Regions from separate parts of the Thalassospira sp. MBR-102 genome, predicted to be linked through region 1. Evidence: riboswitches for the same ligand, from Rfam matches in the RefSeq annotation. Region 1 holds a riboswitch; each other region holds the start of a gene.

The links. A riboswitch is a leader RNA that binds a small molecule or an ion and turns the genes downstream of it on or off. The one in region 1 is predicted to bind cobalamin.
Region 2: another riboswitch for cobalamin. It lies ahead of ABIE64_RS15120 (ABC transporter substrate-binding protein); the one in region 1 lies ahead of ABIE64_RS04630 (methylmalonyl-CoA mutase family protein).
Region 3: another riboswitch for cobalamin. It lies ahead of cobU (bifunctional adenosylcobinamide kinase/adenosylcobinamide-phosphate guanylyltransferase); the one in region 1 lies ahead of ABIE64_RS04630 (methylmalonyl-CoA mutase family protein).

The regions. Positions count from the first base shown of each region.
Region 1 is NZ_JBEPTC010000002.1:254,575-257,651, reverse strand. It holds gene ABIE64_RS04630 (methylmalonyl-CoA mutase family protein) at 1-1,312, opposite strand, end outside; cobalamin riboswitch at 1,406-1,572, opposite strand; gene ABIE64_RS04625 (response regulator) at 1,839-2,261, shown strand; gene phhA (phenylalanine 4-monooxygenase) at 2,388-3,077, opposite strand, start outside.
Region 2 is NZ_JBEPTC010000009.1:14,151-17,227, forward strand. It holds gene ABIE64_RS15110 (SDR family oxidoreductase) at 1-9, opposite strand, end outside; gene ABIE64_RS15115 (AraC family transcriptional regulator) at 178-1,095, shown strand; cobalamin riboswitch at 1,151-1,346, shown strand; gene ABIE64_RS15120 (ABC transporter substrate-binding protein) at 1,558-2,598, shown strand; gene ABIE64_RS15125 (FecCD family ABC transporter permease) at 2,607-3,077, shown strand, end outside.
Region 3 is NZ_JBEPTC010000006.1:188,373-191,449, forward strand. It holds gene ABIE64_RS12695 (histidine phosphatase family protein) at 1-63, shown strand, start outside; gene ABIE64_RS12700 (hypothetical protein) at 140-715, opposite strand; cobalamin riboswitch at 1,028-1,251, shown strand; gene cobU (bifunctional adenosylcobinamide kinase/adenosylcobinamide-phosphate guanylyltransferase) at 1,312-1,851, shown strand; gene cobW (cobalamin biosynthesis protein CobW) at 1,884-2,924, shown strand; gene cobN (cobaltochelatase subunit CobN) at 3,015-3,077, shown strand, end outside.

The sequences.
Region 1 (3,077 bases):
GGGACCCGTCGGCAAGGGCCTTGATAATGCCGCCCTTGGCTTCAAGTGACTGGAACCGGCCCCAGGCATTGGATGCCAGTTCGCGGGTCAGGTTTTCGATGAACCATGAACCGCCTGCCGGGTCGATCACACGATGAACGTTGCTTTCTTCCTGCAGGATCAGTTGGGTGTTGCGCGCAATGCGGCGCGCAAAGCCATCAGACAGGCCGATCAGATGATCATAGGGCAGGCAGATAACGCTATCGGCACCGCCCAGACCGGCGCTCAGGCTGGTGACGGTGGTGCGCAGCATATTGACCCACGGATCAACCTTCGACAGTGCCATTTCGGCTGATACCGCATTGATCGTGATGGTGGCATCATCGACACCCGATGCCGAAAGAACCCGGCTCCACATCAGGCGAAGCGCACGAAGCTTGGCAATCCCGGCAAAGAAATCGGTGCCAACCGCAACATTGAACGCAATCGCGCCTGCCGCCTGATCAATCACCATGCCGGTATCGGTCAGCGCGCGAAGGTAGGTGACACCACCTGCCAGCAGGCAGGCGAGTTCCTGCCCGTCGGTTGCTCCGGCATTGTAAAACGGCGCACCATTTACCGTGATGGCGGTGGCATGGGGGAAACGGTCGATCAGATCGGCGGCAATATCGGCGGCCTGTTTGATCGCATCATCGGCTGAAACCGGAAGGCACCCTGTTGCGGCCAATGTGCCAATCGGATCGATGTTGAAGGCCGGTGCGGCGTCGCTTGCAAAATCGTCATCCGCGTCGGCGCTGTTTTGCCCATCCTTTTCAAGGCGCGCGGCCAAAAGCGCAGCGGCCGGGATGGCGGCGGCACCGGCATCAAGTGCGACGGTCGCAAGGTTGGTATAGACATCGTCAAGTATAGCATCGAGATCGGCAAGGCAGTGAATGGCAATGCCGTCAATGCCAGCATCGCCCGATGTGATATCCGCCCCCGTGCGTGCGGCGGCATCCAGACATAGCAGGACCGACGTTGCGCCGTTTTCCAGATCATCGAGAATCGCGGCATTGACCGATTTGGGATCGGGATGGTCATGAAGCTGGCGGATGTCCCAGCCGCTGGCGGCGTCCTTGGCATCGACGGCGGCACACAGGACCTGATGGATCAGGCGGGTTGCGTCGTCCTGATCGTCGTTGGTGTAAAGCGGCTGCATCGCGAAACCGTCAAGCATCCTTGTGACCAGTTTCTTGTCAAAGGATGCGCCTTTCAGGCCGGATTCCGCCAGTTGACGCCAGCTTGCATAATCGGCGGCTGGAAACTCTGAGGCCAGCTTTAACGGGTCTGTCATGCTCTCTCCCGGTCGCGGTCGGATCTTTTCGGATCTGGGCCGATATCTATTTTACAACGGATTCCCTCCGCCCGGTACACCCCGCCCGGTCCGGCAGAAACAAGAGCCATCTTTCGGTATCTGGCTTATGCACCGTCAAAAACGGCGCATTTACAGTTGCGAGGGCAGCTTCGGCCTTGATCGCGGGCTTTCGCCGGACCGCACCGAATTCCCGAAAGAATGTTTCATATCGCATCTGCGACATGGCGGTGTTTATAGCACCCGCCCATAATTACGTAAATAGGCATGGAAATACCTATTTAGATCAATGTTGCGGCCAGCCATCAGCATTCCGTAACGTTATCCTTCTGAAAAGTGGTTGTTTTCTGCCAAGGATGGGGTCGATGAACGGATATTAATGGCGTGCCGCTGCCATTATACTTTGGCCGGATTGTGATGGTTTCTGGGAAAAATTGCGGGGTTTAACCAATTTGACATTTTCGTCTGCCAGATTGGCGCTGTCCCAAATCTCGGAGTATTGCCATCCATGAATGCGCTTAGCGCCGTGCCGCCCCGACCAATGAATGACGGTCTGGTGGTGTTTGCCGACGACAGCCCCAGCGCCAAGGCGGCTCTTGAAACCGTTTTGCGCCGTGCCGGCTATGACGTGGCAGGGTTTGATTGTGCCGACGATCTGATCGACCAACTGGACGGTCTTTATCCGCGGGCGATCATTCTGGATCTTGAAATGCCCGGGATGAGCGGGTTTGAAGCCTTTTGCGAGATTCGACGCCGCTATCCGAATGCGGTTGAAGTGCCGGTTCTGTTCTTCTCGGCCCATTATGATGCCGATACGCGGGCCCAGGCCGATGCCCTTGGCGCGGCGGACTTTATCAGCAAAGATGCCAGCCCGATGGTGGTGATCGAGCAGCTTAACCGGGCGCTTGATAAATCCATGAGCCATTGCTGAACTATTTTTGGTAATCGCCTGCATTTTTCGTTTTCAGTGAATAATCAAAAAATCGGGTCTTTTGGTAAAAAATGCCGTTGGACCCGATTTTTCGTATTCCTCATATCATACTATTTAAATGCCATCTCAGGCGTGGCGAAGTTGCGCCGGATCACCTGATGGCATGGTGATCGTGTGGTTTTCGTCCCCGTGGACATGATAAAGCTGATCACCGGCAAGCGTGTCTGCCGGATCGATGGCCGGGCGGTGGGCGAGCCGGTCATAGAGTGCCGCAAAATCCGCATCCATCGCATCAAAAAGCTGCTGATAGTCGGTCAGCACGAAATAGGTTTTCTGGAAATCGTCAATGGCATAGTCGGTTGCCATCACCCGTTCGAGGTCAAATGCCACCCGGTTGGGGGTTGGATCGGTGACGGAATAGATGGTTTCCGTTTGCGATGACAGCATGCCCGCCCCATAGGCGCGCAATCCATGGTCGGTCATGATCAGGCCGAACTCGACCATGTACCAGTACATGCGGGCGAGTTTCTTGAGCCCGCCTTTGGCAATGGCTTCGGGGCCCTTGGCACCATAAGCCGCCAGATAATCGGCAAAGACCGGATCATAGAGCATCGGCACATGACCAAAGAAGTCATGGAAGATATCGGGTTCGACCAGATAGTCGATTTCCTCGGGCTTGCGCAGCCAGACGGTCACCGGGAAACGCCGGTTGGCGAGATGATCGAAAAACACATCATCGGGCACCAGCCCCGGCACCGCGACAAGGTGCCAGCCAGTGGCGGCATGGAGCTTCTCACTGACCCGGCCGAAATGCGG
Region 2 (3,077 bases), on a different contig from region 1:
AAGCGACATGACATCCTCCTTGTCTGGATCATGGCGCTTACTGTGATTGCAAATGGTGGCCTGATGAATACACAGAACTCTTGATCAATTGCCTGATTCTCCAGGCAGGGTGAAAACCGCTTTTCAGGATGGTTCTGGTTGCTATAGTTCATATTAGGGAAATAAAGGAGTTTGGCGATGCCTGTGTTTGAAGAGATGTCTGAACTGATTGACAGATACTGCGAAGGCGAAGGTGTTGCCGAGACGCCGGTAAAGGCGGTGCATCTGTATCGTGCGACCGGGCCGTCGATGAAAGTTCCGACAATCTACAAGCCATGCCTTTGCATTATCGCGTCAGGTGCCAAAGAGGTCACTCTGGGCGAGGCGGTTTTCAGTTACGCGCCCGGAAAGTATCTGGTGGCGTCGGTCGACCTGCCGATTGTCGGCTGTGTGACAAATGCCAGTGCAGCACTTCCGTATCGCAGTTTGTCGATTGAACTTGATGGTCAGATGTTGGGCGATCTTGTCACCCAGATTGATCTTCAGGTCGGCTCGGCATCCGAAAGCGATTGCGGGCTTCATGTCGATAACGCCAGCGATACCTTGCTGGATGCTGTGATGCGCCTGTTGCGCCTGTGTGATGAGAAAGACGATATTTCGGTGATGGCGCCGATGCTTCTGCGCGAGGTGCATTATCGCCTTCTGCGCGGCCTTCAGGGTGCCAGGATTGCGCAAATCGGCATGGGCGGCAGCAACATGCAGCGCATTTCCAAGATCATCCGCCTTATGAAGGACGATTTTGCCGCACCGCTTCGGGTCGATGATCTGGCGGCACAGGCGAATATGAGCCCGTCTTCCTTCCATCATCATTTCAAACAGGTAACCTCCATGAGCCCGCTTCAGTATCAGAAACGCCTTCGCCTGACGATGGCGCGCCAGATGATGCTGACCGAAATGAAGGATGCGGCAACAGCGGCCTATGAAGTCGGATATGAAAGCGCATCACAATTCAGCCGTGAATATGCCCGCATGTTTGGCGCGCCACCGATGCGCGATGTCTCGGCGATCCTTGGGCGGCTGGGCGGCGATGGCACGGCGGCGGCGAACGCCTATTGAAAATTGTAATCATTGCGATTTATTCGCAATTGGCTTGACCGGCCTTCGTGACTATGTGACACCGATAGATGTCAGTATCCGATAAGGATAAAGGGAATTCGAAGCCGTCCGTGAAGACGGTTAACCGAAGCTGCCCCCGCAACTGTAGGCGGTGAGTGTTTCCTTCTGAAAGCCACTGGGATATTTCCCGGGAAGGCAGGAAAACACAACGACCCGCGAGCCAGGAGACCTGCTGACATAAATACGACGGACCGGGCGGGGTGCCCCGGAGGATGTCGGTATATGTCACCGTTCCGGGCGGGCTGAAAGCCATTGGACCGCCCTTGGATTCCGGCATTTCCCGCCATTTTTCAGCACTTTAGCCAGTCCCTTGACCATAGTAGCTTTGATGTTGTGTTATAACATAACATTTATTGGTTTGGTATGTCCGGTCGGGAAATGAAATTCCCGATCAGCATATCCATGAAAGGACGCAAAGTGATTGAACTGAACAAAAAGGTTCTTGCAGTCGGGGTGTTTGCTGCAGGACTGGCTTCTTTCGCGCAATACGCATCTGCCACGGAATATCCGCTCACACTGGAAAATTGTGGTCGAACCCTGACCTTTGATCAGGCTCCGAACCGTGTCGTATCGCTTGGCCAAAGCAGCACTGAACTGCTTTATCTTCTGGGACTGGCCGACAGGGTGGTCGGAACGGCCGTATGGCTTGGCCCGGTGCAGGAACAGTTTCGCGACGTCAACGCCACCATTCCGCGTCTGGCCGACAACGATCCCAGCTTTGAAAGTGTGGTCGGCCAGAAACCCGATATGGTCGCAACCCAGTTCCAATGGCATATCGGCCCGAATGGCAAGGTCGGAACGATTGACCAGTTTGCCGAACTTTCAATCCCGGTCTATACCGCACCAGCCGATTGCGTCGGTAAGGACAACACCACGGGCGGTGACGGAACGCGGATTGATGCCTTTTCGATGGATCAGATCTATCAGGGGATAGCCGACCTTTCGAAAATCTTCGATGTCGAGGAACGCGGCGCAGATCTGATTGCCGATTTCAAAGCCCGCGAACAGGCTGCGCGCGAAAAAGTCGCCGCCGTGAATGGCAAGGGAATTTCAGTACTGTTCTGGTTCTCCAGTGCTGAAATCGATGTTGATCCGTTTGTTGCCGGGCAGAAAGGCGCACCGGCCTATGTCATGTCGATCCTTGGTGTGGAGAATGTCATCGACAGTGATGATGAATGGCCCACAGTCGGGTGGGAAACCATCGCACGAACCAATCCCGATATCATTGCGATTGGCAAAATGGATCGTCGCCGTTTTCCGGCCGATGACTGGGAACTGAAAATGCAGTTCCTGAAATCCGATCCGGTAACCCGTCAGATGAATGCGGTCAAAAGCGGAAATATCGTCGTCATGGATGCCCAGTCGATGAACCCGACCATGCGGACAATCGACGGCATTGAAACCCTGGCCAAGGCAATCGAGGCGTTCGAGGCAACCCAGTGATCGGGCCAATGATCGGGAATATCATTTCCAGCCCTGTTTTCATCAAACGCATCAGCGTGGCATTTGCCGCGCTGATGTTGCTGGCAGCGGTTCTGGCGGTTGCCGCATCGGTGGGCGAAACAGCGATCCCGGTGGGCACGGTGATCAATACGATTGCCAATCATTTGTGGGATGCCGGGTATCCGGTGGATGCGATTGATGCCGGTATTATCTGGAACTACCGACTTAGCCGCGCCATCGTTGCCGCAAGTTGCGGGGCGGCCTTGGCCGTTTCCGGTGCGGTCCTGCAGGCGCTTTTGCGCAACAGTCTTGCCGATCCCTATCTGCTCGGCATTTCGGCCGGGGCATCGACCGGTGCGGTCAGCATCGTGATCCTAGGTCTTGGGGCCGGGATGCTTTCGCTGTCACTTGGTGCATTTATCGGCGCAGTGGCGGCATTCGCCTTTGTGACCCTTCTGGCGTTACAGGCCGGGCGCGGT
Region 3 (3,077 bases), on a different contig from region 1:
GAACATATAAACGGCGTCGATCAGCCGGGCTGGCGGGTGACCGGGGTTAATCTGCGTTACTGATAAAAGGGGACTGGGCAGTACCCATCTGCCGATACCCTGTGGGGCTTGAATGAAATGCCACACAGGGTATCAGTTTTCAGGCGGATTTCCGTTGATCGTTTTCCTGCGCATCGACAAGCGCATATTCCGACAAAAAGCGATCTACCATATCGGCAGAGACATCGTATCTGCCACAGATTGACGCGACATCGTCGAGATAGGCTTCGTAGTAAGGAATAGGCCGGCTGCGCGATTTGCCGCGAAGCTCGTTGATTTCCGTAAAGTCGGATGCAAATTCCGGTGCTTCAATAACCTGAATGATCGTGTCGTCGATGATGGCGGCGGGTTTGCCTTTGTATTTCTTACCACAGGCTGAAAGCATTTTGCTGGCGGTCGGGATGGATATCCCAGGCTGGCCCAGAAGCAGTGACATTTGATCTTCGTCGAAATCGTCATTTTCGAACAATTCCACGAGTTTCGTCAGGTCACGGACCAGAAGCGAAAGCGCATTTACGCGGATGCCACGCGCATGCGACCAAATGATGGTCGCGACAACACCACAGGTCGGGCGGCTGGCATAAATGTTTCGAACATCACGACGCGCCAATGATATTTCACCATTTACAGCATGATGTTGCAGGAATTCGGGAAAGGATTGATCATTATAGCTCAATCTATCCAGCAGCCCGCGCCACATGTCTTCGCGTGATACGGTTTGCCAGGTTGTTGATTTCAGATTCCGAATTCGTTGAATTTGTTCATGAATTGCCATTTGATCAGCAAATTTCCAATTAACCCCAAGAAGTTTTTCCGAAACCGTTTGCGGTTTCGGCATCCGGACTTTGTTTGTTTTGTAATGTCCGGCGGTCACGCGGGCGGCTTTTGTCGGCTCTGATCCAACGTGACAAAATTATGTTCTCCTAAAGAATAACCGCCGACAAGCAGTCAATTCTTACAAATACTGACCTTATGGTTAGGTCGGAGTTTGGGCTTTGGTCGTGGGGGTAAAGCTGCTAGGTTCGGCGCTGCCGTTTGGTGATGGGAAACCGGTGTGATGCCGGTGCTGCCCCCGCAACTGTAACGGGTTGGGTGATCCGGGTGATGTGATGTCACAAGCCACCGGTAATGTTGATTTGCAGACAACATGCCGGGAAGGCGGATTGCTTTCATGCCCGCAGCCAGGAAACCAGCCATCGGTATCCCTGTTCGTAAGGATATGGGGTAACGCAATCCGGCCTCGGTGGGAGGTCAAAGCGAAGGAAGGCGGCTATGACCCATAATATGGCTGATAACAGCCAGTTTGCCGGGATCCATCTGATCCTTGGCGGTGCCAGATCGGGCAAAAGCCGGTTTGCCGAAAACCGGATCAACCATGCAGGCGGCGGTATTTATATCGCGACCGGCCGGGCATGGGACGAGGAAATGGCAAATCGCATCGAACTTCACAAATCATCGCGCGGCGAGATATGGCAAACGATTGAGGAACCGCTTGATCTTTTCGGTGTCCTGTCTGCCTGCAATCGCGACGGCAGCAAACCGGTACTGGTCGATTGTCTGACGCTTTGGCTGACCAATCTGATGCTGGAAGATCGCGATATCGAGGCCGAGTTTGACCGGCTTTGCGACCTTTTGCCGGAGCTGGATATCCCAGTTCTTCTGGTTTCGAACGAGGTCGGTTTCGGGATTGTGCCGGAAAATGCCATGGCGCGCAGCTTTCGCGATCATGCCGGACGATTGCATCAACGGATTGCCGAGCTTGCCGATCAGGTGACGCTTGTGGTTGCGGGCATTCCGATGTCGGTTAAATAGATCAGAATTCATAGATTTAAGGGTAATTGAATATGGCACAGCTTGGAAAAATTCCGGCAACAGTGATCACCGGTTTTCTTGGTGCAGGCAAAACCACGATGATCCGCAATATGCTGGAAAATGCCGGGGGTAAGCGGATTGCGCTGATCATCAACGAATTTGGTGATCTGGGCGTGGACCGCGAAGTGATAAATGGTTGTGGCATTTCGGGATGTGCCGAGGACGACGTTGTCGAACTTGCAAACGGTTGCATCTGTTGCACGGTGGCCGATGATTTCCTGCCGACCATCAAGGGCCTGATTGATCGCGACACGCCGCCTGATCATATCGTTATCGAAACATCAGGGTTGGCACTGCCAAAACCGTTGGTCAAGGCGTTCAACTGGCCGGAAATCCGTTCACGGGTCACGGTAGATGGTGTGGTGGCTGTTCTGGACGGGGCGGCATTGCGCGACGGGTTGTTTGCCCATGATCATTATGCGGTTCAGGCCCAACGCGAGGCGGATGATAATCTTGATCATGAAAGCCCGCTTGAGGAACTGTTTGAAGAGCAGCTTCATTGCGCCGATATGGTGGTTCTGAACAAAACCGATTTGCTGAGCGCTGCCGAAGTTGCCAAGGTCGAGGCAGATATCCGGGCCGAGCTGAAACGCCCATCGGTCAAGATCATCGCGACCGCGCATTCGAAGGTCGAAAATGCTGTTTTGCTGGGACTTGGAGCGGCGGCCGAAGACGATCTTGATAGCCGCCCCTCACATCATGACGATGGTCACGAACATGACCACGACGATTTTGAAAGCTTTGTCGTGTCACTTGACGCGGTTGACGATGCGGCCGTGCTTGAAAAACGCCTGATTGATGTCGTGCGTCAGTTCGATGTCCTGCGGATCAAGGGTTTTCTCGATATTCCCGGCAAGCCGATGCGCCAGGTTGTTCAGGGCGTTGGTGAGAGGTTCCAGCGTTATTTCGACCGGCCGTGGGCCGAAACCGAAACGCGCCGGTCGGAACTGGTGGTGATCGGCCTGCATGGCTTGGATCGCGGTGCCATCGAAGCGGCAATCAAGGCATCGTGACGTTTTGAAATTGTAAGATCATCCGGTCGACAACGTTGTGCGGGCGGATGATCTTGAACCAGCACACGATAAAAGAAACGGACATTTCCGATGCATCTGCTTGCCGCCCAGCCTGGACTTGTTACCGATGGAAGCGAAGCCGTCGATCTGGGG